Regions from separate parts of the Mesorhizobium sp. RCAM 05099 genome, predicted to be linked through region 2. Evidence: riboswitches for the same ligand, from Rfam matches in the RefSeq annotation. Region 2 holds a riboswitch; each other region holds the start of a gene.
What was found. Region 2 has a riboswitch for thiamine pyrophosphate ahead of AC56QQ_RS13675 (YkoF family thiamine/hydroxymethylpyrimidine-binding protein). Riboswitches for the same ligand answer to the same signal wherever they lie in the genome.
Positions count from the first base shown of each region.

Region 1: it holds a riboswitch for thiamine pyrophosphate, as region 2 does, so the genes downstream of both, thiB (thiamine ABC transporter substrate binding subunit) here and AC56QQ_RS13675 (YkoF family thiamine/hydroxymethylpyrimidine-binding protein) in region 2, are expected to answer to the same signal.
Region 3: it holds a riboswitch for thiamine pyrophosphate, as region 2 does, so the genes downstream of both, thiC (phosphomethylpyrimidine synthase ThiC) here and AC56QQ_RS13675 (YkoF family thiamine/hydroxymethylpyrimidine-binding protein) in region 2, are expected to answer to the same signal.

Region 1 is NZ_CM185035.1:1,084,251-1,086,442, reverse strand. It holds gene thiB (thiamine ABC transporter substrate binding subunit) at 179-1,177, opposite strand; TPP riboswitch at 1,221-1,335, opposite strand; gene AC56QQ_RS05300 (thiamine diphosphokinase) at 1,424-2,068, shown strand; gene AC56QQ_RS05295 (ABC-F family ATP-binding cassette domain-containing protein) at 2,070-2,192, shown strand, end outside.
Region 2 is NZ_CM185035.1:2,757,888-2,760,079, forward strand. It holds gene AC56QQ_RS13660 (hypothetical protein) at 1-5, shown strand, start outside; gene AC56QQ_RS13665 (putative RiPP precursor) at 2-97, shown strand; gene AC56QQ_RS13670 (hypothetical protein) at 200-445, shown strand; TPP riboswitch at 800-913, shown strand; gene AC56QQ_RS13675 (YkoF family thiamine/hydroxymethylpyrimidine-binding protein) at 904-1,512, shown strand; gene AC56QQ_RS13680 (ABC transporter permease) at 1,558-2,192, shown strand, end outside.
Region 3 is NZ_CM185035.1:6,156,366-6,158,557, forward strand. It holds partial or broken gene AC56QQ_RS30535 (radical SAM protein) at 1-715, shown strand, start outside; TPP riboswitch at 1,239-1,355, shown strand; partial or broken gene thiC (phosphomethylpyrimidine synthase ThiC) at 1,435-2,192, shown strand, end outside.

The sequences.
Region 1 (2,192 bases), 1.7 Mb from region 2:
GTCCTTCCGGACATCTCCCCCGCAAGGGGGGAGATTGCGCGTTCCACCGCCTGGGCCAATCTGCGAAGTGACAGGAATGAGCGAGGCGAAAGAGCTGCCAATCTCCCTCCTTGCGGGGGAGATGGCCGGCAGGCCAGAGGGGGGTGGCTTGGCATAAACATCCGACGCGGTTTGAACCCTATTTGCTCATCACCGCCAGCCATTCATCGACCCAGGCCTTGCGGTTGGCCGCGACCTCCTCCGGGCTGAACAGCAAGGTCTTGGTCGGCTTGACCAGTTTGTCGAAGGCCGGGTTGAGCGGCTTGTCGGTCTTGCCGGCGGGGAACATCCAGTTGGTCTCGGGGATGGCGTCCTGGAATTTCGGTCCGGTCATGAAGGTCATGAACTTTTCCGCCAGCGGATTTTTCGCGCCTGTCGTGGTGATGCCGGCAACCTCGATCTGCAGGTACTCGCCCTCCTCGAAGGACGCCGCCTGGTAGCGCTCGGTGTTCTCGGCGACCATATGGTAGGCCGGCGAGGTGGTGTAGGACAGCACCATTGGCGCCTCGCCCTTGGTGAACAGGCCATAGGCTTCGCTCCAGCCCGGCGTCACGGTCAGCACCTTCGCCTTGAGCTTGGCCCAGGCTTCCGGCGCCTTGTCGCCATAGACCGACTTCACCCACAACAGCAGGCCGAGGCCCGGCGTCGAGGTGCGCGGATCCTGGATGACGATCTTGTCGTCGGCGCTGCCCTCGACCAGGTCCTTCAGGCTCTTGGGCGGTGTCTTAAGCTTCTCGGTGTCGTAGACGACGGCGAAATAGCCATAGTCGAACGGCACGAAGGTGTCGTCGCTCCAGCCGCCCGGCACGTTGATGTCCGCCACCGCGCCATGCGGCGCGAACAGGCCGGTGGCCTTGGCATCGGCGGTTAGATTGGTGTCGAGGCCAAGCACGATATCGGCCTTGGTCGATGCCCCTTCCAGCTTGACGCGGTTGAGCAGCGCCACGCCATCGGCGACCGAAACGAAGTCGACATCGCAGCCGCATTCGGCTTCGAATTCCTTCTTCACCACCGGACCGGGCCCCCAGTCGGCGGTGAAGCTCTCATAAGTGTAGATGGTGAGCTTGTCCTTGGCCAAGGCCGGCCCGGATAGCACCACGATCATTGCCGAGACAAGAGAGTATAAAAGCGTGCGCATCGGCGCCTCCTTCGTTCGAATTGAAAGGAATTGAGGCGTCGGACTGTCCGAAACGTCTAATCCCTCCGCCGGTACAAACCGGATCAGGTTCAGCGGGTTGGCGAGACTGCCTCTCAGCCGGTCCGCGAAGATCGCGTCCGGCACCCCGTTAGAGCGTTTCGACACATAGGCCCGGCCGATGAACCGCGCAAGTGGGAGTCTGCCGGCCTTCCGTTTCCGTTGCCGGGCTGGTAAGGGCCACAAGATATGAGCACATTCACCATCCTGCTTGGCGGCGATCTCATCCGCACGCCCCGGCTCGACCGCCAGGTCGAGGGTTCCCGCGTGATCGCCGCCGACGCCGGCATCGGTCATGCGCGGCTGCTCGGCCTTGTCCCGGAACTGTGGGTGGGTGATTTCGATTCGGTGCCGGCCAATCTGCCGGATGCTCTCGCCGCCGTGCCCCGCCGGACCTTTCCGGCGGAGAAGGACAAGACCGACGGCGAACTGGCCATCGCCGCCGCGTTCGAACGCGGCGCGACCAGCCTTGTGCTCGCCGGCGCTTTCGGCGGCAAGCGCGCCGACCACGCCTTCCTGCATATGGCGCTTGGCCTGCGGCTGGCCGAAGCCGGGACCGAGGTGCTTCTGACCAGCGGCGCCCAGGAAGCTGTCCCCCTGCTGTACGGAACGGCTGGCTTCGACTATGCCGACGGCACGCTGTTTTCGGTGCTCGGCTTTTCCGAGCTTGCCGGCCTGACCGTCACGGGCGCCAAATGGCCGCTGAACCACGTGAAGGTGGCGTTCGGCTCGTCGCTGACCATTTCCAACGAGGTCAAGGGCCGCCTCGGAATCGCCCTGGATCATGGCCGCGCGATGCTGCTCGCTCACCCCTATCCATTACCCGAAAGCTGATATGGCCCCGCCCCTTCTCAATCTCGACGGGATAAAACTGACCTTCGGCGGCACGCCGCTGCTCGATGGTGCCACCTTGACGGCTTCCGCCGGCGACAAGATCGCGCTAGTCGGCCGCAACGGT
Region 2 (2,192 bases):
CATGAAGAAGATCTACGAAAAGCCGGTGCTGGTGAAACGCGAACGACTTTCGGTCGTCACCGCCGTGGGGGCGCTTTCACCCAAACCGGCCGGCTGACAGGCGCGGCTCGACCCTGCTCGGGCGGTTCGCGAGGTCGTCCTGGATCGCCGGTCGCAGAATGATGGCGAGGGAAGGCACTGTTTGACCGGACGCCGGAAGATGAATTCGACTGACCCCGCCGGTCGTGGGGGGCCGATCAGCGCCGCTTTCATGCTGGACATCTCTGCTTACACCGGACCGCTGCTTGCCGGCTCGGTGGAGGCGGGAAACCGTATCGGCGCGATCGTCGTGCCTGGCTTCCGGCGGCGACCCACCGACCGCGATGCGGATGCTCGTGGGCGAGGCGGCGCCGGCCTACTGCAAGGGCGCCTTGTCAGGGGCGCCGCAGCCAGGTCAGGCGGCTAGGCCTGCCAACCGGCAGGGCGCCGGTCAGGCGATGGGGAGGCGTGGAGTTCGACCTTGCCGACGGCAGGGTTTTGCATCGCACCTACAGCCGTCTGCTGAAACGGCTCCTGAAAGTGCGAAGTATGTTCGCACGCGCTCCAGTCACGGAAGCGCGCCCGGTAATGCGACTTTTCGGCAAAGTGGAAAGCAAGCCCGGGCAGAGATGATCGTCCGCCGCAGGCCTGTAGCCCACTTGCCACAATTGCTGTCGGCGAGGTGGTGTCCAGCGGGCTGCCGTCGGCGCCTGGCGCAATAGTTTTGGCGCAGTACGCTGAAAAAACGGCTTTCCCAATCGCTCGAATGGTGCTTTAACCCCCGCATCCACAGGGGTGCTCCGTACGGTCGGGGCTGAGACGGGGGCGGCAAGCCCACAGACCCTAGAAGCTGATCTGGGTAATACCAGCGGAGCGAGGCGGGCGATGTTTTCAGGCGCACAAATTTCCCTGTATCCCATGGCCGACGATTTCGTCGGCGTCATTCTTGGTGCGCTCGGTGCGCTCGATCCCTACCGCGACAGGCTCAGGATCGAGACCGATGATATCTCGACCTTGCTTGTCGGGCCGCCCGAAGTCCTGTTCCCGGCTCTTCGCGATCTGTTCGTGGCGGCAGCGCGCAGCGGCAAGCATTGCGTCCTGTCGGCGGCCATTTCGCGCGGCTGTCCGGGCGAGCCGGACGATCCGATCTGCCGCTCCGATGCGTTTGACGGACCTGTCGGGCCGCTCGGCCCGCGCAAGGAGGCTGCCATCCGCGCGGTGCGTGAAACCGCTGTCGCTGGCCAGCCGGCGGCAGCGCAGTTCTCGCTCTATGTGATGGGCACCGACGACCACATGGACGAGATCTATGGCTGCATCGATTTCCTGAAGCAGTCCGGCGTCTATGAGCGCTCCAAGAATTTCTGCACCAAATTGCGCGGAGATGCCGGCGCGATCTTCGTGGCGCTGAACGAGGCTTTCTGCCGCTTCGGGCCAGGCGCCGGCCACGTAACCCTCGACGTCACGGTCTCAGCCAACAGCCCCACCGCTGTCTGAGCCTGCCCGCGCTTGCGCGCGAGCGCCCGTCCAAGGACATCTCCCGTGGTCTCATCGTCGTCCAGCCGCTCGCGTCAACTCGCTGGTCTCTTCGCCAAGGCAGCGCCGGCGGTGACCTCGGTCGGGCTGCTCCTGCTGGCGTGGGAGCTTTGCGCCCGTTATTCGGGCATCAAGCCGACGATACTGCCGGCGCCGTCGCGCGTCTTCGCGCAGGCGATGCTCAATCGCGAAGCGCTGGTCGACAATGCCATTCCCACCATCCGCGCCACGCTATTCGGCTTTGCCTGTTCGCTCAGCGCTGCCTTCGCGCTGTCGATGCTGGTCGACTTTTTCCAGCCGCTGCGGCGCGCGCTGTTTCCCGTGTTCGTCATCAGCCAGACCTTGCCGCTGGTCGCCATCGCGCCGCTGGTCGTGCTGTGGTTCGGCTTCGGGCTGATGCCCAAGATCCTACTGGTGGCGCTGGTCACCTTCTTTCCGATGCTGGTGGCTCTGGTGCAGGGCTACGAGGCGACCGAGGCCGAGATCGGCCAGGTGCTGCGCGCCATGGGGGCAGGGCGCTGGCGCGTCTTCGTGCTGGCGCGGCTGCCTTCGGCGCTGCCCTATTTCTTCGCCGGCTTGAGGATCTCCATCACCTATGCCGTGGTCGGCGCCATCTTCGCCGAATATGCCGGTGCCGCGAA
Region 3 (2,192 bases), 3.4 Mb from region 2:
TCTTCGGTCTCCCGCATCAGACGGTGCAGTACTGCGTCCAGACCGCGACGGCGGCGGTCGCCATGCGCCCCAACCGGCTTGCGGTGTTCGGCTATTCGCACATTCCGTCGCTCATAAATAATCAGCGCCAGATCGAGGAGACAGCACTGCCGGACAGCGCTGTCCGCGCCGAACAGGCTGCGGCCGTGGCCGAGACGCTGGTTGCCGCCGGCTACCGAGAGATCGGGCTCGACCATTTCACCTTGCCGGACGATGAGCTTACACTGGCGCAGAAAACCGGTCGCCTGCGGCGCAACTCCTGGGTTACTCGGCCGACACCTGCAAAACCCTGATCGGTTTCGGCGCGTCGGCTATCGGCCGCGTCGGCGAAGGGTACGTCCAGAACGAGGTTACACGGGATTCTTACACCCGGCACATCGCAGCTGGCCGTCTGGCGACGTCAAAGGGCTACCGTCTCACCGACGAAGACCGCGTGCGAGCGGCAATCATCGAGCGATTGATGTGCGATCTCGAGGCGGATGTGCCGGCAATCTGTGCCGGTCACGGATCTGATCCGATCCGTTTTCTCGATTCAGCCGAAGGCTTGGCGATGCTGGCCGAGGACGGCATAGTGGACATCGAAAAGGGTTTCATTCGCGTGCGGCAGGAGCATCGCTTTGTGATTCGCGCTGTTGCTGCCGCATTCGATGCATTTCTCGACCGGGTTGCCCCGTAAGCACAGCAATCGGCATGAGCGGAGGCCAAAGGGATTACCGCTCTTCGCTAGCGGCTTGGGTAGCTTGGCGATGTTCTCGACGACCGTTCCGTGGCAGCGTGGTGGTCGCAATCCTTTCGAACGGACCCTGCCGAAGAAACCGCCTTTCTGCAGCTCGATTCGGCAACAGTTGGCTGTCCTTATCGACATGCCGCGGCTGGCCAGTCTGCCCTTCCGTTTCCTTCACTGGTGGTCATCTGTCGAACCGCGCCCACGAAAATGAATTCGCCGCTGACCAATGACGACGGCAGGTCGGATCGAGGCGATCTACGCGCAAACGTTTAGTGCCGATTGAAGGCGAGACCATCATAAGAATCGATCTTTAAGCCCCGAAGGTTTGGCGATCCCCGTATCCCTGCCCAGGTTTTCGGGGCGTGATTGTCGCCGACGCATGCGCGAGCTTTTCTGCCCGGTCTGATTGGCCGTCGACCACTCCCGCGGCCCGAAGGCGCTTGACAAAGTAGCGCCGGCTCGTTCAATTCGGAGCATTCACCAGGGGAGTCCCGGCAAGGGGCTGAGATACTGCTGGCTTTCGCGGCGCAGTGACCCGTTGAACCTGATCCAGTTCATACTGGCGTAGGGACGGTGCAAGCGCTTTGCGGGAGTTCACGCCCGAAGTCCTGTTTCGAACAGGCGGCCAGAGCGTCTTTTCATCCTTCCGGCACAGAACTGGGTCTCCAATGCATGAGCAAAGGAGCCTCAAGATGAATGCCCTCACCCCCGCCGTGTCGACGGGACCACTGCCCGCCTCTCGGAAAATCCACAAATCCGGCCTCCTCCATCCGCACATCAAGGTGCCGATGCGCGAAATCTCCGTCCATCCGACGGCGGGCGAACCGACCTGTCACCGTCTACGATCCGTCCGGCCCCTATACCGACCCGACCGTCGAAACCAGTATCGAAAAGGGCCTCGCCCGGCTTCGCCATGAATGGATCATGGCGCGCGGCGATGTCGAAGCCTATGATGGCCGCCATGTCCGGCCGGAAGACAATGGATTCGCCGCGGGCGGGCGCCTGACGCCGGAATTTCCCATTCGCAACCGGCCGCTCAGGGCCAAGGCAGGCAAGGCGGTGACCCAGCTTGCCTATGCGCGCGCCGGCATCGTCACGCCTGAAATGGAGTTCGTCGCCATACGCGAAAACCTTGGACGCGACATGCTGCGCGGCAAGCTCAAGCGCGACGGTGAAAGCTTCGGCGCGGCGATCCCCGACTTCGTCACGCCGGAATTCGTGCGCGACGAGGTGGCACGCGGGCGGGCGATCATTCCAGCCAACATCAATCATCCCGAGAGCGAGCCGATGATCATCGGCCGCAATTTCCTGGTCAAGATCAACGCCAATATCGGTAACTCCGCGGTCACATCGTCGATGGCCGAAGAGGTCGAAAAGATGGTGTGGGCGATCCGCTGGGGCGCCGATACGGTGATGGACCTGTCGA